4 regions of the Mesorhizobium sp. B2-2-4 genome follow, and region 1 is predicted to be linked to each of the others. Evidence: riboswitches for the same ligand, from Rfam matches in the RefSeq annotation. Region 1 holds a riboswitch; each other region holds the start of a gene.
The links. Region 1 has a riboswitch for cobalamin ahead of FJ959_RS18685 (ABC transporter ATP-binding protein). Riboswitches for the same ligand answer to the same signal wherever they lie in the genome.
Positions count from the first base shown of each region.

Region 1 (5,655 bases):
CATCACGGTCGGATGTTTGTCGGTCTCGATATCGGGATTGCCGCCCAGCGCCGCCTTGGCGCTGACGATGCCCTGTTGGGCGACGGCAAGCTGCTGCTTTGCCTTATCGAGATCGTTCCTGGCCTCATCGAGCGAAGACTTGGCGTTGATGCCTTTCTGGGCGAGATCGGCGGCACGGTCGTATTGCGACTGGGCATAGGCAACTTCGCTGCTGGCGGATTTCTCCTGCGCCATGGCCTGGCTGTAGGCGGCGCGCAGCTGTTCGACGTTGAGCCGCGCGGCGGCCACCGCCGCGTCGGCCTGCGCAAGTGCGATCCGGTAAGGCTCGGGGTCAATGGCGAAGAGAAGATCGCCTTGCTTCACCCTCTGATTGTCCGAGATGGCGACCTGAACGATGCGGCCCGCCGTGTCCGAGGCGATCGATACCTTGGCCTGCTGCAGGTTGGCGTTCTCCGTCTCCTGGTAGCGCCCTCCAGTGACCCAGACATAGCCGCCACCAATGACCAACGCCGCCGGCAGTGCGAACATCAACAAGAAGCGGCCGAGACGGCGCTTCTTCTTTGGCACCGGCGCCGGCTCTGCCGGAGGTGTCATTGTAACAGGGGCCGCGGCCGGCTGCTGCGGCGCTTCCATTTCCACTTTGGCGGCGTTTTCGTCGACCTTGGCTACCGCGTTCATGCTGCTGCGCCTTCCGTATTCTTGACCTTGTCGCAGGACGGTGAATCGCCATCCGCGAGATTCTGTGCCATCGCATCCAATGCCCTGATCAGGACGCGGCGATCGTCCGGCGAAACGCCGGTCAGCGACTCCTCATAGACTTCGCCGGCGAGGCTCTTGACCTCCGCATACGCGGCACTTGCCTTGGGAGTTGGGAAGATCATGCGCACGCGGCGGTCGGCGGCGTCGGAGCGGCGCTCGATCCAGCCGCCCTCCTCCATCCGGTCAACCAGCCGCGAGACGCTGATCGGCTCGATTTCAAGCAGTTCGGCAAGCCGCGCCTGCGAAACGCCCGCTTCCTTGGCGACGCGAACCATCAGGCGCCATTGCGCCGAGGACAGGCCAAGGCCGCTGGCGCGCGCTTCGAAGCGCTTTCGCATCAGCCGCTGCACGTCGTGGATCAAAAATCCCAATCTGTCTACGCCTTCGGAAACCATGAGTGGCATATATAATAAGCGTGCTTATCATTCAAGTCCGGCATTGTTCCAGAAGCCGGCAAACGTGCATGGCAGCCGTGCAGCACAATCATGGCTGCGTCCGATGGTTTCGGCCGCCGCGACACCCATTACAAGCGGTTGCGGATCAGCATGGTGACAACGAAGAAGGCGCCGAGCGAGCTGGTGATGATGCCGATCGGCAGTTCCTGCGGCGGCAGCAATGTGCGCGCCAGAAGGTCGCTTGCCAGCAACAGCACGGCCCCGAACAGCGCGCAACTTACGATCAGGCGCAGATGCAGCGCGCCGGCCAGCGGCCGCGACAGATGCGGGATCATGAGGCCGACGAAGCCGATGACGCCAGCGACCGAAACCAGGATCGCGGTCGAAAAAGCGGCGACCAGAAACGTCGTCCGTCGCATTCGCGCCACCGGCACGCCAAGACTTTCGGCGGCATTTTCGCCGGCCAGGAAAGCGTCCAGCCGGCGATGATTCCACAGCCCGTACGCCGCAATCGTGCCGGCCCCAAGCGCACCCAGCCAGATATTGTCCCACCGCGCAAGGCCGAGCCCGCCCATCGTCCAGAACAGCACCGAATGGGCGGCGCGCTGGTCACCGGCAAAGACCAGGTAATTGGTCAATGCGGTGAACATGAAGGAGACCGCAAGTCCGGCGAGGATCAGCCGTTCGGGGCCTTGTCCCCTCACCCGCGCAACCAGCAAAAGCACAACGCAAGCCGCCAGAATACCGCCGGTGAACGCAGCGATCGGTAGCGTCCAGATCCCGAAACTGTCGCCGAAGACGGTGATGACGGAGACAGCGCCGGCGGCGGCTCCCGACGAGAGGCCGAACAGGAACGGATCGGCAAGATCGTTGCGCGTCACCGTCTGTAACAGCGCGCCGACCACGCCCAGGCCGCCGCCGACACAGATGGCCAGGATTATGCGCGGCAATCTGAGGTCGACGACGATCCTGCCGACCGGGCCGGACACGTCATGCCCCTTCAATCCGATCGCATGGCCAAGTGCTGCAACGACGTCGCCCAGCGGAATCATCGTCGAGCCATAGGCGATCGACAGCAGCGCGAACGCGGCGATTGCCAACGCCGCCGCCGTCATGGCCAATAGGAATGCCTTGTGCCGCAAAGTCATGTTCCCGGTTAAAATGCTTCCGGATGCATCGCCCTGGCGATCTTGCCGATCGCTTCGATGTTGGCCGGTCCGGGGGTCAGTTCGGCATAGCGAAGCGCCACGAAGCGTTCGTTCCTGACCGCGTCCGTCTCCTTCATTGCCGGATGCGCTTTCAGGAAATCGAGCAGCTTCCGGTAGCCGCCGCCATCCTGATAGTCGAGCAGGATGAGGAATTGCGGATTGCGCGAGGCCACCGTCTCCCAATCCGTGTTGCCCCAGCTGGTGTCCATGTCGGCCATGATGTTGTCGCCGCCGGCCGCGGAAATCATGGCGTTGGGAATGGCGAACTTGCCTGATGTGAACGGCTTGTCCTCGCCGGAATCATAGAGGAAGACGCGCGTTCCCCTGCGGTCGCCGACCTTGGCCGTGATTTCGGCGAGCTGCGCCTTCCAGCCGGAGACGAGCTTATCCGCTTCGGCCTCCTTGCCGAAGATCTTGCCCAGCTTCTCGACATCGCCATAGAGCAGGTCCATCGAAGCGGCGGGCCGGTTCTTGTCGAGATGGACGCAGCTTTCCGTCAGCACCAGGGTCTTGATGCCGTGTGGCGCCAGCGTATCGGGCGTCACCTCGCCGCCCGGCTTCATGCCGTAATACCAGCCGGCGAAGAAGAAGTCGGGCTCGACAGCGACCAGGTTTTCCAGCGTCGGATATTTGGGCGCCAGTTCGGGGATCGAGCTCTGTTCGGCCTTGAATTCGGGAGTGACCTTGTACCATCCAGTGATGCCGGTCAGGCCGACGATCGACGGCTGCAGCTTCAGTGCGAAGGCCATCTCGGCCATGTTGAGATCGTGAATGACGGCGCGCTTTGGAGGCGCGTCGAAGGTCAGCGGCTTGCCGCAGCTGTCGACCGTCACCGGAAAGGCGAAGGCCGTAGAGCCGAGCAGGGAGAAGGCAAGAGACACGGCAAGGCGTTTCACGGATGTTGCTCCTTGTTGAACAGGATCTGCCGGAAATGGCTTCGATCACGAAGATGGCGCGGCACGGTTCGGAACCTCGAACACCGTCAGCTCGCGGTCCTCCGTCGGGTGGCGCAACCTAAAGACCTCGATACCGAAGATCTCGCGGATCAGCTGCTGGGTGAGTGCTTCGCGTGGCGGCGCCAGCACATGCAACCGGCCATGGCTCATCACCGCGACCCTGGTGGCGAAAGGCGTCACCAGCGCCAGATCGTGCAGCACCGCGATCACGGTCATGCCGAGGCCTGCAACCAGTTCGAGCAACTCGCTGCGCGCCCGCGGGTCGAGATGGTTGGTCGGCTCGTCGAGGAACAGGATCTTCGGCTCCTGCGCGATGGCGCGGGCAAGCTGGGCGCGCTGGCGCTCGCCGCCCGACAGCGAGCCGATGGTGCGGCCAAGCAGCGGCAACAGCCCGGTCCGGCGCAGCGCCTCGACGACAATGTCGCGTTCCTCGCTCCTGTGCCTGTGGCCGGTATGCGGAACCCGGCCGAGCTCGACATAGTCGATCACCGCCAGCCGTGGATCCGGTTGATCGGTCTGGCCGACGACGGCGATGTGCAGCGCCCGCTCGGCGGTCGAAATCCTGTCCAGCAAGCGCCCGGTTAGCTTCACTTCGCCCGAACTCGGCCTCAGCATGCCCGATAGCATGCGCAGCAATGTCGTCTTGCCGGCGCCGTTGGGACCGATGATGGCGAGACGGTCGCCCGCCGCCACCGAAAGGCTGACCGGATACACCAGATGCAGGCCATCCGCCGCTGCGGCCAGGTCGCGGGCATCGAGAAGCGGCGCGGTCATGGGCAATTCCTTGCAGGGCCTGCCGGAATACGGGCCAGCGTCTTGCTTGCCAATCCTGCCGGACGCTGGCCTGAATTCACCTCGGTGGCGATATCGCGGCAAAGCGTGCACACGATGATGCGATGCATGGGAATGCAGTGAATGCGATCGATGGAGCCGTCCAACTTCCGTCACTTTCAAAAATGGCGACGGAAGGAAGCTGGCTTGAACCGGTCGACAAGACCGAACCCCGCGTCTCCTCCCGGCACACCCCGTCCGGTCAACCCATGCAGATGGCAGGTCTCCTGGCTCGCGGGTCGTTGCGCCATCCTGCCTTCCCAGCCTTGCCGGCCAGTGGCTTCTCGGATTTTGCTCGCCGCTTACAGTTGCGGGGGCAGCCATGGCTTCGACCCGAAAATCGGGCCTCACCATGTTCCCTTTTCACCCCTCGCCTTGCGGCGCGGGGACCATCACGAGTCGCAGCCTAGGATGCAGGCAGCGTCGAGGCAAGGTCGATGCATGTTCTGTTATAACGATACAAACGTGTGGTCAATCACTATCGCGCGCCACCAGTTCCAGCGGCCAGACCTCGCGAATGATCTCTGGCCCTTTCGCGCCGGCGAAAGCCGGGAGCGAGGCGAGCAGGATTTCGCCGAGCCGCCGCCCCATCGGGTCAAGGCTCGGACGAAAGCCGGTCAGCGCCGGCGAGAAATAACGGCAGAGCGGCGTGTCGACGATGACGATCACCGCGACATCCTGCCCGGGCTTGATCCCCATTTCGGCGAGCGCTTTGCAGCCGCCGAGCGCCATCGAGTCGTTGTTGAAGATAATCGCGGTCGGCGGATCCTTCGACCGCATGACTTGCGGTGTCACCGCGTAGCCACTGGCTTCGTTGATAAAACCGTCCACAATCAGGCCGGGATCGACTTCGATGCCGTGCCGCCGCAGCGCCTTGCAATAACCCTCCAGAAACAGATAACCGAAATTCAGGTCAAGCGACGGCCGGATGGCGGCGATGCGGCGGTGGCCACGCGCAACCAGCCGGTCGACCGCATCGGCGCCCGCCTTCTCGAAATCCAGATCCAGAGAGGGATAGCTGTCGTCGCCGGACCGGCTTCGGCCGAGCGTCGCGAAGGGAAAGCCGGCCTTGCTCAGATAGTCGATGCGATCGTCCTCGCGCCGCGTCCAGGCCAGTACGACGGCATCGGCACGACGCGTCTCGACGACGCGGCGCAGCCGCTCCTGTTGATAATCCGCCGGCGCGCCCATGACGATGATCAGGTCCAGCCCGCACTCGGCCAATGTCGCTTGCAGTCCGGTGAGGAACGGAATGAAGAACGGCTCGCCATACTGCTGGTCGCCCGGATGCGGCTGCAGCATGAAAGCCACGGCATGGGTGGTGCCGCGGCGTAGGTTCCTGCCCGAGTGGTTCGGTGAATAATTGAGCTTCCGGGCCGCCTCGAGCACGCGCTGGCGTGTCTCGGCGTTCACGTCGGCGCGCCCGTTAAGCGCGCGCGAGACTGTACCGATCGAAATGTTCAGGTGCCGCGCAAGATCGTGAATGCTGGACGCCAAGACCTCCCC
Region 1 is NZ_VFWB01000007.1:18,729-24,383, reverse strand. It holds gene FJ959_RS18705 (HlyD family secretion protein) at 1-678, opposite strand, end outside; gene FJ959_RS18700 (MarR family winged helix-turn-helix transcriptional regulator) at 675-1,154, opposite strand; gene FJ959_RS18695 (iron ABC transporter permease) at 1,283-2,302, opposite strand; gene FJ959_RS18690 (ABC transporter substrate-binding protein) at 2,311-3,258, opposite strand; gene FJ959_RS18685 (ABC transporter ATP-binding protein) at 3,304-4,092, opposite strand; cobalamin riboswitch at 4,349-4,558, opposite strand; gene FJ959_RS18680 (LacI family DNA-binding transcriptional regulator) at 4,621-5,646, opposite strand.

Region 2 (5,655 bases), on a different contig from region 1:
TTTTTACTCCACTTTTCTCTCCTGACAGAGTTGCCGCCAAAACCCTGCTAGCATGGCCGGAATCAACCGTCCGAACGACGCTCAACAAGCCATCAGAGTCGCATCCGAATGAAGGAAAAGATCTCGCTTGCCACGGCCCGGCGCATCGCGCTCGCCGCCCAAGGGTTCACTGATCCCCGCCCCGCCGGCACGCCCGACCGACGCCACTTCGCCCGCGTGCTCTCGCGCACCGGCCTGCTGCAGATCGATTCCGTCAGCGCGGTGGTGCGCGCTCACTACATGCCGCTCTACTCGCGCCTTGGCCCCTACCCGTTCGCCTTGCTCGACAACGCCGCCGTCACGCGCAAGCGCACGGTTTTCGAATACTGGGCGCACGAGGCTTCCTTCCTGCCGGTCGAGACCTATCCCCTGATGCGTTGGCGCATGCAGCGCGCGGAGCGTGGCGATGAAATGTATCTGGGTCTCGCCAAATGGGGCCGCGAGCACGCCGCCTATATCGAAGAGATCTACCGCGAGGTCGCGGAGCGCGGCCCGATCGCCGCCTCCGCGCTCGAAGGCCAGAAAGGGTCCGGCGGCTGGTGGGGCTGGAGCCACGCCAAGCATGCCTTCGAATGGCTGTTCTGGGCAGGACGCATCACCACCGCGCACCGCCGTGGCTTCGAACGCTTCTATGATTTGCCCGAGCGCGTACTGCCGCGGGCGATCCTCGATCTGCCGGTGCCGTCTGCCGAGGACGCGCATCGGGAATTGCTGCGGATATCCGCCCGCGCTCATGGCGTCGCGACAGCAAGCGACCTGCGCGACTATTTCCGCCTGTCGCCGGCCGACATGAAGGGCCGGCTGGAGGAGCTGGTTGAAACAGGCGAGCTGGTGCCGGTGCGTGTCGAGGGCTGGAACAAACCGGCTTACCTCCATAAGGAGGCCCGTATTCCACGAAAAATCGAGGCCCGCGCCTTGCTGGCGCCGTTCGATCCGGTCGTTTTCGAGCGCTCGCGCACGGAGCGGCTGTTCGATTTCCACTACCGCATAGAAATCTACACCCCTGCCGAAAAACGGCAATACGGCTATTACGTCCTGCCGTTCCTGCTCGGCGACAGGATCGTGGCGCGCGTCGACCTCAAGGCCGACCGGCCGGCCAGCGTGCTACGCGTCCACGCGGCCTATGCCGAGCCCGGCGCGCCGCCTGAAACCGCCGCGCAACTCTTCCAGGAATTGACGCAGATGCAGGGCTGGCTCGGCCTCGAACGGATCGAGGTTACGCCCGCCGGCGACCTTGGGCAGCCGCTCGCCGACATTGCCGTGTCGTAGACGCGCGTTGACACCGCCGCCTGCAAGAGCCTAAATCCATTCCAGACGGTCTCCTCTCGGCAAAGGGAGGAGCCAAGAGGGAATGCGGTGCGAAATCTCGATTTCAAATCCGCGGCTGTCCCCGCAACTGTAAGCGACGAGCCAAGGCCGAAAACCACTGGGACGGTCCCGGGAAGGCGGCACGAAGGCGATGACCCGCGAGCCAGGAGACCTGCCGTCTGAGACATAAGAATCCGATCGCCCGGCGGGTTTTCCGGGCAAGGAGCCCGATTTGGAACGCGACAGCAGTTTCCCGGCTGAAACAGCGGACATTTTGTCTGGCGATAGCGACTTGTCTGGCGATAGCGACGCCTTGGCCGGCGTCACTGTCATCATCTGCGCTTCCTGCCGCGACGAGACCGGTTCCGATGCCCATCCCCGCGCCGGCGAAGTTTTGGCTCAAGATACGCGCCAAGCCGCAACGGCCGACAATGTCCGTGTCCGCACCGTCGAATGCCTCGGCAACTGCAAGCGCCGTCTCAGTGCCGCGATTCTTCGCGACGGCTGCTGGAGTTATGTCTTCGGCGACCTGAACATCGCCAGCGGCGCCGATCTCGTCACCGGCGCGAAACTCTTCGCCGCTTCGACCAACGGCCTCATTCCGTGGCGTGGTCGCCCGGATTCCCTCAAGCGCGGCCTCGTCGCCCGCATTCCTCCCCTCGACATGCTGAAGGACTGATCATGACCGCCGCAGTTTCCGCCGCCACTCTCTCCCGCGTCCCCTGTACCGTGGTCACCGGCTTCCTGGGTGCCGGCAAGACCACGCTGGTCCGCCATCTCCTGGAAAACGCGGGCGGCAAGCGGATCGCCATCATCGTCAACGAATTCGGCGACATCGGAATCGACGGCGAGATCCTCAAGGGCTGCGGCATCGACACCTGCCCGGTGGAAAACATCGTCGAACTGGCCAATGGCTGCATCTGCTGCACCGTCGCCGACGATTTCGTCCCGGCGCTCGACCAGATCCTGTCGCTGACGCCGAAGGTCGACCACATCCTGATCGAGACCTCAGGCTTGGCTCTGCCCAAGCCGCTGGTCCAGGCCTTCCAGTGGCCGACAGTGAAGAGCCGGGTGACAGTCGACGGCGTGATCGCCGTGGTCGACGGTCCGGCATTGGCCGAGGGGCGCGTCGCCAACGACATGGACGCCCTGCAGGCGCAACGCGCGCAGGACCAGACACTGGACCACGACGACCCCGTCGAGGAGGTGTTCGAGGACCAGATCGCCTGCGCCGACCTCATCATCCTGTCGAAGAGCGACCTGATGGATGCCGCAGGTTCGGCTCGCGCCAACGCCATCATTGGCGAACACTCCGCCCGCGCCGTGAAGGTCGTGCCGACGGCTCATGGCAAGGTCGATCCGTCCGTGCTGCTCGGGCTAGGCCTCGCCGTCGAGGACGACATCGAGAACCGCAAGTCCCATCATGACGGCGCTTTCGACCACGAGCACGACGACTTCGATACGTTCATCGTCGACATCCCCTCGATCGCCAACCCGGACGACTTGGCAAAGCGCGTCGCCACCGCCGCCGAACAGGAAAACGTGCTGCGGGTGAAAGGCTTCGTCGAGGTCGGCGGCAAGCCGATGCGGCTTTTGCTCCAGGCCGTTGGTCCGCGCGTCAATCATTACTACGACCGCGCCTGGACGGCTGACGACGACCGCCGCTCGCGCCTGGTCGTCATCGGCCTCAAGGGGCTGAACCGCCCGGCGATCGAGCATATCCTCGCCGGCTGAGGCAACACCGACCGCGATGCACATCCTCACCACCACATCCGCCTCGCTCGACGATCTCGCCGAGCCGGTCGATCTGCGGCAGACGCCGGCGGAAATGGTGGCGCTGTCCTTCACGGACAGCGACCTGGCCGGACTGGCAGCGGCCTGGAAAGGCGACGCCGATCGGCTGCCCACGATGCGGCTGGCCGCGCTGCGCGACCTGCGCCACCCCATGTCTGTCGACCTCTGGATCGACAGCGTCGCCCGTAACGCCAAAGTCATTCTGGTGCGTATTCTCGGCGGTTACGAGTGGTGGCGCTACGGCTGCGACCAGTTGGCCGTGGTTGCCCGTGAGCGCGGCATAAAGCTGGCACTGCTTCCCGGTGAAAGCCACGACGAGGATATCAGGCTGATCGAAGCCTCGACGCTGCCGCGCGAGGAACTGGACGGGCTGCTCAATTATTTCCGCCAGGGCGGCCCGGCCAATATGAGCGCGCTGGTGCGCAGGCTGGCGCGGTTGGCGGGGTCTGATGCCGAACTTGCCGAACCGGTTAGCGTGCCGAAAGCCGGGTTTTATGAGCCGGGGCGCGGAGTCGTGGAGAAGCCGCACTTATCGAATGTTGACGATCCTACACACCCCCCTCTGTCCGGCAGGACATCTCCTCCGCAAGGGGGGAGATCGGCTGTCATCAAGGCCGGCTCCTCTTCTGTCCCCTTGGACAGGGATTTATCTCGACCATCCGCGATAGGCGAAATCGTCGATGAAAGAGCAATCTCCCCCCTTGCGGGGGAGATGTCCGGTAGGACAGAGGGGGGTGTGACGGAACTCGACGCCGGCAACGTCAACCCACCCGTGATTCCCGTCCTCTTCTACCGCTCGATGCTGCTCGCCGCCGATGTCGCGCCGATCGACGCGCTTTTCGAGGCGCTACGGCAGCGCGGCATGCTCCCGGTGCCGATCTTCGTCTCCAGCCTGAAAGACCCGGAATCTCTGGCTTTTGTTGAAACCGCGATTGCCCAGCTCAAGCCCGCCGCCATCATCACTGCGACCGCGTTCGCGTCCGGCGCCGAACCCGGCGTCGAGACCCTGTTCGACCGCGCCGGCGTGCCGGTCTTCCAGGTGATCGTCGCCACCACCCGCCGCGACGTATGGGAGAAGAACCAGCGCGGGCTTGCGCCCGCCGACCTCGCCATGCATGTCGTGCTGCCCGAACTCGACGGCCGCATCCTGGCCGGCGCCGTTTCGTTCAAGGGCGAGAGCGAGACCGACCCGGCGCTCGGCCACCGCGCCTTTGCCAACCGGCCGGAACCCGATCGCGTCGAACAGGTGGCGGACCGGGTCGCGGCCTTCATCAGGCTTCGGGAGACGCCCCGCGCGGAGCGCAAGCTCGCTATCCTGATCCCCGATTACCCAAGCGCTCCCGGCCGCACCGGCTATGCGGTCGGGTTGGACGTGCCGTCCAGCGTGCTGGCGATGCTGCACGACCTCAAGGAACAGGGCTATGCGGTTGAAGGGATCCCGCAATCGCCGCGTGCGTTGCTGGATTTGCTGGAGTCCGGCAAGGCCGGGCTGGGGCTGGATGAGTACCTTGCCCTCTCAACGGAATTGCCGGGCGCAGCAATTGCTGCCGTAGAAGCAGCTTGGGGCAAAGCCGAAGGCGAGACAGGTTTGCGCGAGGCACCCCCCTCTGTCCTGCCGGACATCTTCCCCGCAAGGGGGGAGATTACGCCGTCATCTCTGTCTTCGCCAATCTCCAACGTTGCAAGAGTAGCTCCAGCGTCGAAACTGCCAATCTCCCCCCTTGCGGGGGAGATGTCCGGCAGGACAGAGGGGGGTGTTCAAGCGCTGCCCGCCGCCAAATTCCCCTTCCGCGCCGCGACCTTCGGCAACATCACCGTGGCGCTGGCTCCAGACCGCGGCCGCTCGGCCGACCGCCGCGCCGACTATCACGACCCGACGCTGCCGCCGCGCCATGCGTTGCTCGCCTTCGGCCTGTGGCTGCGCAAATTGCTCGGCGTCCATGCGCTCATCCATGTTGGCGCGCATGGCACGCTGGAATGGCTGCCGGGCAAGACGGTTGCGCTTTCGCAAAGCTGCTTCCCCGAGATCGTCACCGGTCCCCTGCCCGTCATCTATCCCTTTATCGTCTCCAATCCCGGCGAGGCGGCGCAGGCGAAGCGGCGGATCGCCGCCGTCACGCTCGGCCATCTGCCGCCGCCGCTGACCGGCGCCGGATTGGACGAGAACCAGCACAGGCTCGAACGGCTGGTCGATGAATACGCCCAGGCTGACGGTCTCGACCGCCGCCGCCGCGACCGTCTGGCCAGTCTGATCGTCGAAACCGCGCAGACCACGGGCCTCGCCGCGGAGGCCGGCGTTGCCCGCACCGACGCGCCGGACGAGGCCCTGCGCCGCATCGATGCCTGGCTCTGCGACCTCAAGGATTTCGCCATCAAGGACGGGCTGCATGTCTATGGCCGTGCGCCCGAGAACGAACCCGACGCCATGCGCCGGCAAAGCGCCGGAACCGAAAAAGCCGCCCTTCTTGCCGCGCTCGACGGCCGTCATGTCACGGCGGGCCCGTCCGGCGCGCC
Region 2 is NZ_VFWB01000006.1:214,118-219,772, reverse strand. It holds gene FJ959_RS17095 (winged helix-turn-helix domain-containing protein) at 109-1,308, shown strand; cobalamin riboswitch at 1,338-1,542, shown strand; gene FJ959_RS17090 (DUF1636 family protein) at 1,580-2,026, shown strand; gene cobW (cobalamin biosynthesis protein CobW) at 2,029-3,081, shown strand; gene FJ959_RS17080 (cobaltochelatase subunit CobN) at 3,098-5,655, shown strand, end outside.
Region 2: another riboswitch for cobalamin. It lies ahead of FJ959_RS17090 (DUF1636 family protein); the one in region 1 lies ahead of FJ959_RS18685 (ABC transporter ATP-binding protein).

Region 3 (5,655 bases), on a different contig from region 1:
TCGCGCATCGTCGGCCGCGATCCCGAAACCCTCGACAGGGCCGGCGTCTGCCGCGCGGCGATCGAGAGCCTGGCCGAGAATTTTTCCGACGGCATCGTTACCCCCGCCTTCTGGACGGGCGTCGGCGGCCTCGCCGGCGGCGCCGCCTACAAGGCCGCCAACACCGCCGATTCGATGATCGGCCATCGCACGCCGCGCCACGAAACGTTCGGCAGGGCAGCCGCACGCTTCGACGATTGGATCAACCTGCCGGCGTCGAGGCTGACGGCGTTGCTCATCACGTTGGCGGCTTTCCTGGTGAAAGGCGCCGACGCGAAAGCCGCATGGCAGGCGGTGCGGCGCGACGCGAAAAAACACCGCTCGCCCAATGCCGGCTGGCCGGAGGCGGCGATGGCCGGCGCACTTGGCCTGGCGCTCGCCGGGCCGCGCAGCTACGGCGGCGTCGTTGTCGACGACGCGTTCATGGGCGAAGGCGGCCGGCGCGAAGCCGACAGCATCGACATAAGGCGGGCGCTGAAACTTTATCGTGTCGCCGACTGCCTGTTGATCGCGCTGTTCGGCGTGCTTTCGGCGATCGTCATTCTGGCATGATCTCACCCCCCCGTGAGTTCTCTCTCGAAGGGGAGGAAGGGAGCCGGGCTGCAACAGGTTCGCGCCTTTCCTCTCCCCCGTCGATCGGGGGAGAGGTGGCTCGGCGAAGCCGAGACGGAGTGGGGGTCGACGAGCTCGGCAGTCGCGTTTCTCGCACCCGCCGGGTTGCGCCTGCCTGTCTGCGGACCGCGCGTTCGATAACCGCCTTCCCCCAATCCGTCGCTGCTTCGCAGCGCCACCTTTCCCCCTCCGGAGGGAAAGGAAGTGAGCCCTGCTGGAAGCGTTTGGCGACCAGACTTGAATGCTCATCCACAAAAGGGGACAACAGCTCTCAAAACTCCACCCCCTGCTGCGCCTTCACGCCCGCCGCGAAATGGTGCTTGGTCAGCCCCATCTCGGTCACCAGGTCGGCCGCCTCGACCAGCGCCGGCTTGGCGTTGCGACCGGTGACGACGACATGCAGGCCCTCGCGGCGCGCTTTCAGCGCGGCAACCACCTTGTCCAGATCGAGATACTCGTAGCGCAGCGCGATGTTGAGTTCGTCGAGCACGACGAGACTGATCGACGGATCGGCCATCAGCTCCAGCGCCTTGGCCCAGGCGGCCTCGGCCGCCGCGATGTCGCGCTTCAGATCCTGTGTCTCCCAGGTGAACCCCTCGCCCATCGCGTGCCACACGACGCGGTCGCCGAAGGCGGCGAAGGCCTCCTTCTCACCCGTATGCCATTTGCCCTTGATGAACTGGACGACGCCGACGCGCTTGCCATAGCCGAGCATGCGCAACGCCAGGCCAAAGGCAGCCGTGGTCTTGCCTTTGCCGGGACCGGTGTTGACGATCAGCAGCCCCTTTTCGACCGTCTTGCTCGCCACCTCGGCGTCTTGGACCGCCTTGCGCTTGGCCATCTTGGCGCGGTGGCGCTCTTCGTCCTTTTCGTCGATGTCGGTCATGTCACTTCACCTTGAGCGGCAGCCCCGCCACCATCAAAAGCACGGTCTCGGCAATCGCCGCGACCTGCTGGTTGAGCCGGCCGGCGGCGTCGCGAAACCGGCGCGCCAGCGCATTGTCCGGCACGATGCCTTGCCCGACCTCGTTGGATACAACAAACCAGGGTCCGCGCGGCCGCGACAGCATGTCAGCCAGCCGCCGGCATGCGCCCTCTACATCATGTTCGGCCAGCATGTGGTTGGTCAGCCACAGCGTCAGGCAGTCGACAAGCACCGGCTGGTCCTCCGGTAGGGCCTCGAGTGCACCGACAAGGTCTAGCGGTGCATCGATGGTCGTCCAGCCCTCGCCGCGCCGCGACCGGTGCAACGCGATGCGCTGCCGCATCTCGTCGTCATAAGGTTGCGCCGTGGCGATGTAGGCCCATGGCGAAGGCAAGGCGGTCATCAGCGTTTCGGCGTGCGCGCTCTTGCCGGAGCGCGCACCGCCGATGATGAAGGTCAGTCTTCCGCGATCAGGCAAAGCTGTCGCGCAGGCTCGTCGCGCTGCCGGTGAAGCGTCCACGCACCACGCCGACGACAGCGCCCAGCACGAGCCAGAACACCAGGTTCGTCACTGTCACCGCCACCACGAACTGATGGTGCAGGCCTTCCGGGATCGGCGTCTCGAAACTGTCCGGCTGCGGCGCGCCGACAATATGCGGCGCGACGATCAACACCACGCCCAGAATCGCCAGCGGCAGTGATTTGCGGAAGGCGATCAGGGCAAGGCCGATCGCCGTCGCCGCCACCGTCGCCGTCCACCAGATCTGGCGTGGCAGAAGCTCGGCGGCAGGCATGGCCGGCAGTTCCGGCGGCAGGCCGAGGCCCGGCGCCAGCGTGAACACGGCAAAGCCGGCCAGTCCCCAGAACACGCCCTGGCGCCAGTTGCCGATGCCGCCGGCGAATTCCGAAACCGCGACCAGGACCAGCGCGAAGCCGATGCCGGTGACGATGTTGGCAAGCACGCTGAAGGCGAAGCGCTCGAAGCCGTCGGCCGGCGCCCAGCCTTCCTCTTCAGCCGGAACAGCTTCAGCGGCTGCCGGCGCGGCGGAGCTCATGGCATTGCCCGCCGGGGCGGCAGAGTTCATGGCGTTGTTGTCGGTCGGGGCCGGTGCGGTATGGTCGTGGTGGTGGCCGCCGCCGGCCTGTTCGTAGACTTCCGCCTTCAGGATCAACGGCACGGTGGCATAGGCCTGCATGCAGGCGAGAACGACACCGGCCACGAGCCCTGCGATCGCCGCGATGAACACGACGTTGCGAAACAGGTTCATGATGTCAAATCCCTATCAGTGGCAGGGAAACGCCATCGAGTGGCGATAGTCGTGCGCGGCATTGTGGACCGCGTCGATATGCGAGAAACCGACAAAGCCTACGACGAAAACGCCGAGCAGCGCCGCGAGCGCGAGCTGCAGGAGGCGCGACTGCGAGGAGATGGAGGCGCCGAGGGAGACGGAAGCGGTATTCATGTCTTGTCCTTTCACCCTCCACCCGAGGGCATCGAAGTCAGTTTCCTGTCGCCGGCAGGTCTCCTGGCTCGCGGATCAGCGCCCTTCCCCACCTTCCCGAAGAAAATCTTCAGTGGCATATGGAGAGGACTACCGCACACAGTTGCGGGGGCAGCCACGGCATTGGGCAACAAATCTGCCCGCACCGCATTCCCTCTTGGCTCCAATCGGAACCGACGACGAAGGTGACTATAGGGAAAATCGCCGCATCCGGCAAACCAAATTCCGACGGCGACAAGCGCTTTAGCGCCGTCCGGCCGCTTGCTCCGCTGCAATTGACAATTTCCGTGGCCGGGTGTCGGCTGCCATCCTCACAGGAGGCCAGCCATGCAGCCCGTCCAGAGCCAGCACGCCCCCTATAACGGCCTCACCCGGGCCGAGCCGACATTGCCGTCCTCGGCCTATTGGGATGCGGCGGCCTACCAGCGCGACCTCGACGCCATCTGGTACAGGAACTGGCTGCTCGTCTGCCGTGAAGCTGATCTCGCCCAACCGCTGGCTTTCCGCACCTTCCGTGTCGGCAGCCAGGAGATCGTCGTGCTGCGTGACGATACCGGCGAACTGCGCGCCTTCCACAACACCTGCCGGCATCGCGGATCGCAGCTTTGCCAGGAACGCGAGGGGCGGCTGAAGGCGCGGCTGATCACCTGCCCCTACCACGCATGGTCCTATTCGCTGCGCGGCGAGCTCGTGCGCGTGCCATCGAAAACGCTGCCCGAAGGTTTCGACAAGGCGGACCATCCGCTCTATCGCGTCGCGCTGTCGGTCTGGCGCGGCTTCGTCTTCGTCAATCTCGCGGAAGATGCCGCCGGCTCGGCGCACTCATCCTTCGACCCGGCCTCCGGCGATCTCGGCAACTGGCCGCTGGAATCGCTGGTATCGGGCCATGTGCTGCGCAAGGTGATGAACTGCAACTGGAAGATCTTCTGGGAAAACTTCAACGAATGCCTGCATTGCCCCGGCGTCCACAAGGACCTGTCGCGGCTGGTGCCGATCTACGGCCGCGGCCTGATGGGCCGGCATGACGACCCCGAATGGACCCGCCATGCCGACAATGACGCGCCGGAATTTTCCGGCGGGCTGCGGGCGGGTGCCGAAACATGGTCACGTGACGGCCGGGCGCATGGGCCGGTCTTTTCGGGCCTGACGCCGGCCGAGCGCGCCGCCGGCCAGACCTACGCCACCAGCCTGCCCTCGATGTTCATCGTCGGCCACGTCGACTATGTCAGGTCCGTACGGCTGGTGCCGCTTGGCCCCGAGCAGACCGAATTGACCGCCGAATGGCTGTTCGCGCCCGACGCGCTCGCCGCCACCGACATCGACAACATCGTCGGATTCGGCACCCAGGTGCTGGAGGAGGATGCCGCGATCTGCGAGGTCAACCAGAAAGGGCTGCGCTCCATGCGCCATAAGGCCGGCGTGCTGATGCCGGAGGAGTACGACCTCCACCGCTTCCACGATTGGGTACGCGAACGACATGCTGCGCTTGTGCCGTAAGCTTCACAGCGACTTCGGCAGATACCGCCAGGTGACATAACCGCAGACCGCCGCAAGCAGGCCGAGCGTGACGAAAACCGAGCCCAGTCCGAAAAAGGCCAGCACCACCGAGTAGACCAGCGGCGGCGTCAGTTCGGAAAAGTCGAGATAAGTGCGGTAGACCGCAGCCATCTGCGCCCGCTCATAAGAGCGGACCGAGCGCATGAAGGCGGTCGAGCCCAGCGCGTCGAGCGCGATGGTGAAGAAGGCGCCGCACAGCAGGAAGGCGCCGGTGACGAGCGGCGCGCTTTCGCCGACGGCACCCGCCGCCAGCAGCACCACCGACATGGCGAAATAGGCAAAAGTCATGGTCCTGCGGCCGCCGAAGCGCTTGCCGGCCTTGCCCCAGAAAATCGCCATGAACAAAAGCGCGTTGCCTGCCGAAACCAGAATGCCGCCGGCAAGTTCGCCCTCACCGGTGATGACCATGAACAGCGGGCCATAGACGAAAAAAGTCGTCCAGAAGCAGGAGCGGCCGAAGGCGATCAGCCAGGCCAGCCTCAGCCTCGGCTGCGCGACGAAGCGGCCGATATTGGCCAGCGGGTTGACCGGGCGCGTCTTGCCCGGCCGGATCGAGGGATTGTCGCCGAGCCGGTAGGTCCAGAACAACGCCAGCAGGGCCAAGGCGAATACGGCGACCGCGCCATGCGCGGCATAGATGCCGAAGCGCGTGTAGAGAAAGATGCCGAGCGTCGGCCCACCCGTCCAGGCAAACATCGACCACGCCATGCGCAGCGATTCGGCCTGCATGAAATCGGTCTTGCGGATGTGGTCCATGATGTAGAGGTTGAGCGTGATCGACAGCGCACTGGCGCCCATGACACGGCACAGCATGCCGGCCAATTGCCCTGCGAGCGTATGCGTGACGAAGAACAGCGAGCCGATCGCCAGCAGGCAGGCGCCCGCCGTGTAGACCCAGCGCCGCGCGAAGCGCTGGATCAGCATCGGCATGAACAGGGTCACGGACAGGCCGAGCATCGCCACGATGGTGTAGAGGATCGAGACGATCTGCTCGTTGTGGAGGATCTCGTAGGCCTGGAT
Region 3 is NZ_VFWB01000006.1:250,700-256,354, reverse strand. It holds gene cbiB (adenosylcobinamide-phosphate synthase CbiB) at 1-591, shown strand, start outside; gene cobO (cob(I)yrinic acid a,c-diamide adenosyltransferase) at 923-1,537, opposite strand; gene cobU (bifunctional adenosylcobinamide kinase/adenosylcobinamide-phosphate guanylyltransferase) at 1,539-2,054, opposite strand; gene FJ959_RS17270 (CbtA family protein) at 2,047-2,844, opposite strand; gene FJ959_RS17265 (CbtB domain-containing protein) at 2,860-3,039, opposite strand; cobalamin riboswitch at 3,075-3,271, opposite strand; gene FJ959_RS17260 (aromatic ring-hydroxylating dioxygenase subunit alpha) at 3,406-4,575, shown strand; gene FJ959_RS17255 (MFS transporter) at 4,579-5,655, opposite strand, start outside.
Region 3: another riboswitch for cobalamin. It lies ahead of FJ959_RS17265 (CbtB domain-containing protein); the one in region 1 lies ahead of FJ959_RS18685 (ABC transporter ATP-binding protein).

Region 4 (5,655 bases), on a different contig from region 1:
AATCGTGCTGACTGCGATGATGGCGACCGCGACGGTCAGCTGGCGCTGTAGCGGCGTCTTGAGGTTGAGCGCGCCGACCACGATGCCCAACACGAACGATCCCAGCGCATAGACGCCGATCACCAGGCTCGCGGCACCGGCTTGGCCGAACTGCTTGGTGATCGCCACGGTGCTCACTTCCGTCGTCGCGAAGGTCGCGCCGATGAAGATTAGGGCGAAGGTGATGATCTGTACCGGCCGCAGGCGGATTGCCGAGCCAGTCGAACCATGGTCCACCGGCCGCACTTTCGGCTCGGTCGATCGCTGCAGGATGAATGCTATCGAGCCCAAAGCGAGAAACAACGTGCTCGCCAGCATGCCTGCTTCCGGAAACAGCGCCGCACTGAGGCCCACCGACAGCGCCGCGCCGGCGATATAGACCAGTTCGTCGGCCGCCGATTCGAAGGCGAAGGCGGTGTTCATCTCCGGCCGGCCGCGAAAAAGCTCGGTCCAGCGCGCGCGCACCATTGCCGGCATGCTGGGCATGGCCGCTGCCAGCAGCGCCGACACGAACGATGTCCATACCGGCCAATCCTGGTTGGCCGACGCAATCAGCAGCAGGAATGCCAGCACGGAGATGATGGTGGTGGGCACGACGATCCATGTCTGGCCGAGGCGGTCGACCAGCCTGGAGATCTGCGGCGCCAGGAAAGCGTTGGCCAGCGCGAATGTCGCCGAGACGGCACCCGCCAGCCAGTATTCGCCACGCGTCTGCGACAGCATCGCCACGATGCCGATCGGCGCCATGGCGATCGGCAGGCGCGCCATGAAGCCTGCAGCGGCAAAGCCCTTGGCGCCAGGGGCTCGAAAGATCTCGGAATAGGGGTTCTGCATGGTCCGTTCCTCGACAAAAGGCGATTCGGAAATTACATACGATGCGTATGAATACTAAATAGATCATACGTCGCGTATGTCAATTGGCATACGTGACGTATGTGGATAAGGCCAGAAGAGATGCACAAGCCCCGCAGGGAAATGATCGCCGAAACGCGCGCCAAATTGATTGCCGCGGCCCGGCATGCGTTCGGAACGATTGGTTATGCCGAGGCATCGATGGATGATTTCACCGCATCGGCCGGGCTGACGCGCGGTGCGCTCTATCATCATTTCGGGGACAAGAAGGGGCTTTTGCAGGCGGTTATCGCCGAGATAGACGCCGAGATGGCGGCACGGGTGAATGAGGTTGCAGCGAAAGCACCGACCCGCTGGCAAAGCTTCGTCGACGAATGCACGAGCTACATCGAAATGGCGCTGGAGCCGGAAATCCAGCGCATCATGTTTCGGGACGGTCCGGCCGTGCTGGGGGATCCCGCGCAATGGCCGAACGCCAATGCCTGCGTCGCGTCGATGACCGATCACCTGACGACGCTGCAGGGCGACGGGGTGGTTGTCCCGGGCGTAGACCCCGAGACCGCGGCACGGCTGATCAACGGGGCGAGCAGCCAGGCGGCGCAGCGGATCGCCAATTCGAACGACCCGGAAGCGACGTCGAAGACCGTGGTGGCGGCATTCAAGCAACTGCTCGAAGGATTGTTGAGGAAGGATGCCGGAGCCGCCTGACGACGGCAGGCCGCCGGCAGCTCTGGGCATGCCGTATCGGCAATCAAATCAAGAGTTTGTCAGACTTTTCGCATGTTGCCGCCTTGAGGCGTGCGATCGTTGATTTGAGCGGAACTTCGCCCTGTCCGCAAAACGTCTCGCTCATGATCAGCTCGGGCAGCGGCCGCCGCCGCCCCCAGCCATGTGTTTCGAGGTCCGGTTTCGGCGCGAACTCCGAGACACGGCCGACACAGAGATAGGCCACCGGCGTCACATGCTCGGGAATCGACAGAAGGCCTTTCAACGCCTGCGCCTCGATAATGCTGACCCAGCCGACGCCGACGCCTTCGGCGCGCGCCGCCAGCCAGAAATTCTGCACCGCGCAGACCGTGCTGTAGAGATCCATCTCGGGATTGTGCCAGCGTCCCAGCGGCGAACCCTGTGAGCGTCGGCGGTCGCAGGTGATACAGATATTGAGCGCGCTTTCGCAGATGCCTTCCAGCTTGAGCTTGCGGTAGAGCGCCCGCCGCTCTTCCTCGATCGCCGGCAATTCCTGCTCGCGCGCCGCGAGGAACAGGTCGCGCACCTGTTCCCGTCGTTCGGTGCCACGAATGACGATGAAATTCCATGGCTGCATGAAGCCGACCGATGGCGCGTGATGGGCGGCAAGCAGCAGCCGCGCCAAGACCTCGTCGTCGACGGCCTCTGATGTAAAATGGCTGCGGACATCGCGCCGCGTGAACATGGCGCGGTAGACCGCATCGCGCGCCATCTGGTCGAATCCGTCACCCACGGGGATGGTCATATTGTCCGGCATCGCTTGTCCCCTTGCGATTGCAATCAACTGCCGTCCGCCTGACCATGCGGATGACGATGCCTGCCAGGCCGGTCTTCTGGCTCGGGATCAACCCGCATCCGGCGCCTTCCCGTCATCGACAGTGGCATTTACCGGCGCGGTCCCCCTTACAGCGTTGGGCACGCCACGGTATCAAACCGTGTTCCCGATTCTCCCGCTCGCGGCGGGCACCAGGCAGTGGCCGGGACTTTACGACGAAGGCCCTGCGCCGCCAATCCCCGTGGCGACGCGAACGGACGCAAGCGCGATTTTCCCCAACCATCAGGCCGCAACGCATGGCCATCGCCGCGCCAGGGCACTAGATAGGGAGCATGGCCACTCGTCTCTACACCCATCCGATCTTCCTCGAGCACATCACGCCACCCGGCCATCCGGAGCGGCCGGACCGCTTGCGCGCCATTGAGCGCGTGCTCGACGACGAGGCTTTTGCCGCGCTCGACCGCCTCGAGGCGCCACAAGGCGATGAGGCCACCATTCTCTACGCGCATCCCGAGGATTTCGTCGAGCGGGTACGCGCCGCCATTCCCGAGACGGGCATCGCCCGCATCGATGCCGACACAACGGCCAGCCCGAAGAGCTGGCAGGCGGCGATCACCGCGATCGGAGCCGCCAACGCCGCCGTCGACGACGTCTTTGCCGGCAGGGCAGACAACGTTTTCGTCGCCGCCCGGCCGCCCGGCCATCATGCGGAGAAAGCGACGGCGATGGGCTTCTGCCTGTTCAACACGGCGGCCATCGCCGCACGTTATGCACAGCGCAAACACGATATCGAACGCGTCGCCATCGTCGACTGGGACGTGCATCACGGCAACGGCACGCAGGATATTTTCTGGGACGATCCGTCCGTGCTTTATTGCTCGACGCACCAGATGCCGCTCTACCCGGGCACCGGAGCAAAGAACGAAACCGGCGCCGGCAACATCGTCAACGCGCCGCTTGCGCCGCAGACCGGCAGCGAGGCGTTCCGCGATGCCTTCCTGTCGCGCGTGCTGCCCTCGCTCGACAATTTTGCACCCAACCTGATCATCATTTCGGCCGGCTTCGATGCGCATCATCGCGACCCGCTGGCCGAGATCAACCTGACCGAGGATGATTTCGACTGGGCGACCGGCCAACTCATGCAGCGCGCGGCGCGCCACAGCGGCAACCGGCTCGTCAGCCTGCTCGAGGGCGGCTACGATCTGCAAGGATTGGCATTTTCGGTCGCCGCCCATGTCGGGCGACTGATGAAAGGATGAATGATGGCTGGTGAAACCAACGAAGACGTCAAGGCGATGAGCTTCGAACAGGCTCTCGACGCGCTGGAGAAGATCGTCGATGATCTGGAGCGTGGCGATGTGCCGCTCGACCAGTCGATCAGGATCTACGAGCGCGGCGAGGCGCTGAAGGTGCATTGCGACCGGCTGCTCAAGGCGGCCGAGGACAAGGTGGAGAAGATCAGGCTGTCCCGCGACGGCAAGCCGGTCGGGACGGAGCCGCTGGACGCGGATTGAGGCACGCAGCCGTCTCTCTGGTTTTTGACACGATCATGATTGAGGATAGAACGCGTCCCGATTGAAACGGCTCCAGGACAAGAGGAGATACGGAAGCGATGTGCAGAAACATCAAGACCCTGTTCAATTTTGATCCGCCGGCGACCAACGACGAGGTGCGCGATGCAGCCCTTCAATTCGTTCGCAAGCTGAGCGGAACGACGCGGCCTTCGAAGCAGAACCAGCACGCATTCGACCATGCCGTCGAGGCCATCGCGGCGTCGGCGCGCGAGCTTCTCGATTCGCTTGAAACCAACCAGCATCCGCGCAATCGCGAGGAGGTTGCGGCCAAGCTGCGGGCGAAGGCGGCGATCCGCTTTGCCTGATCTGGCCAAAGCAGCCATCGGCCGCTGACAAGGAGAGTTCATGAGCTTCTTTCCCGGGAAGGATCCTGAAGCCGGCGATGCCTTTGCCAGCGACCAGATCGAATTGATGGTCATTCCGAACGCCAAGGACATTGGCGGTTTTCAGGTTCGCCGCGCCTTGCCGACCGCCAAAAGGCGGCTGGTCGGTCCCTTCATCTTCTTCGACCGCATGGGCCCGGCCATCCTGCGTGCCGGTCAGGCGCTCGACGTCCGGCCGCATCCTCATATCGGCCTGTCGACGGTCACCTACCTGTTCGACGGCAGGATCAGGCATCGCGATTCGCTCGGCACCGAGATGGTGATCGAGCCGGGTGACGTGAACCTGATGACCGCCGGCCGCGGCATCGTCCATTCGGAGCGCACGCCGGAAGAACTGCGCGGCGCGCCGATGTCGATCTCGGGGCTGCAGACATGGTTGGCGCTGCCGGACGGCAAGGAGGAAGTGGCGCCGGTTTTCGAAAACACCGCTGTCGCGAGGCTTCCCGACATCGACGCGGAAGGCGTCAGCGGCCGCATCGTTATAGGCGATTTTCAGGGGCTGCGTTCCCCGGTGCGAGCCGATTCCGAGACGCTCTACGCCGACCTCAGGCTGGCGCCCGGCGCCAGCGTGAAAATCCCTGCCGACGCGGAAGAACGCGCCATCTACACGCTGGAAGGCGAGGTCTCGATTTCCGGCGACGTGTTTCCGGCCGAACGGCTGCTGGTGTTCCGGCCCGGCGACGAGATCGTCGTATCCTCACAGGCCGGTGCCCATTTCATGCTGTTCGGCGGCGCCTCGCTGGGCTCGAAGCGCTACATCTGGTGGAATTTCGTCTCGTCCTCCAAGGAGCGCATCGAGCAGGCCAAGCAAGAATGGAAGACCGGCCGCTTCGACATCGTTCCCGGCGACGAGAAAGAGTTCATTCCACTGCCGGAAGGCTGAGAAAATCGATGAGGGAGCCGGCCTTCCGCGTCATTTGACAGGCATTTACTTTCGCCTGACGGCGGCCTATCCCGCGCATGAACAGAAGCCTGGGCCTACCCGTGAACGCAACGCCGCATACGCCGCTTCTCGACAAGGTCCGCATCCCGGCCGAGCTGCGCACGCTTTCCGAAAGCGAATTGCCGCAACTGGCATCGGAGCTTCGCCTCGAACTGATCGACGCGGTGTCGAGCACCGGCGGTCATCTCGGCGCCGGGCTTGGCGTGGTCGAACTGACCGTGGCGCTGCACTATGTCTTCAATACCCCCGATGACCGGTTGATCTGGGATGTCGGCCACCAGGCCTATCCGCACAAGATCCTGACCGGGCGCCGCGATCGCATCCGCACCCTGCGGCAGGAGG
Region 4 is NZ_VFWB01000002.1:414,801-420,455, forward strand. It holds gene FJ959_RS07090 (MFS transporter) at 1-873, opposite strand, end outside; gene FJ959_RS07095 (TetR/AcrR family transcriptional regulator) at 994-1,599, shown strand; gene bluB (5,6-dimethylbenzimidazole synthase) at 1,643-2,395, opposite strand; cobalamin riboswitch at 2,444-2,624, opposite strand; gene FJ959_RS07105 (histone deacetylase family protein) at 2,746-3,672, shown strand; gene FJ959_RS07110 (exodeoxyribonuclease VII small subunit) at 3,676-3,927, shown strand; gene FJ959_RS07115 (DUF2277 domain-containing protein) at 4,026-4,292, shown strand; gene FJ959_RS07120 (pirin family protein) at 4,333-5,253, shown strand; gene dxs (1-deoxy-D-xylulose-5-phosphate synthase) at 5,331-5,655, shown strand, end outside.
Region 4: another riboswitch for cobalamin. It lies ahead of bluB (5,6-dimethylbenzimidazole synthase); the one in region 1 lies ahead of FJ959_RS18685 (ABC transporter ATP-binding protein).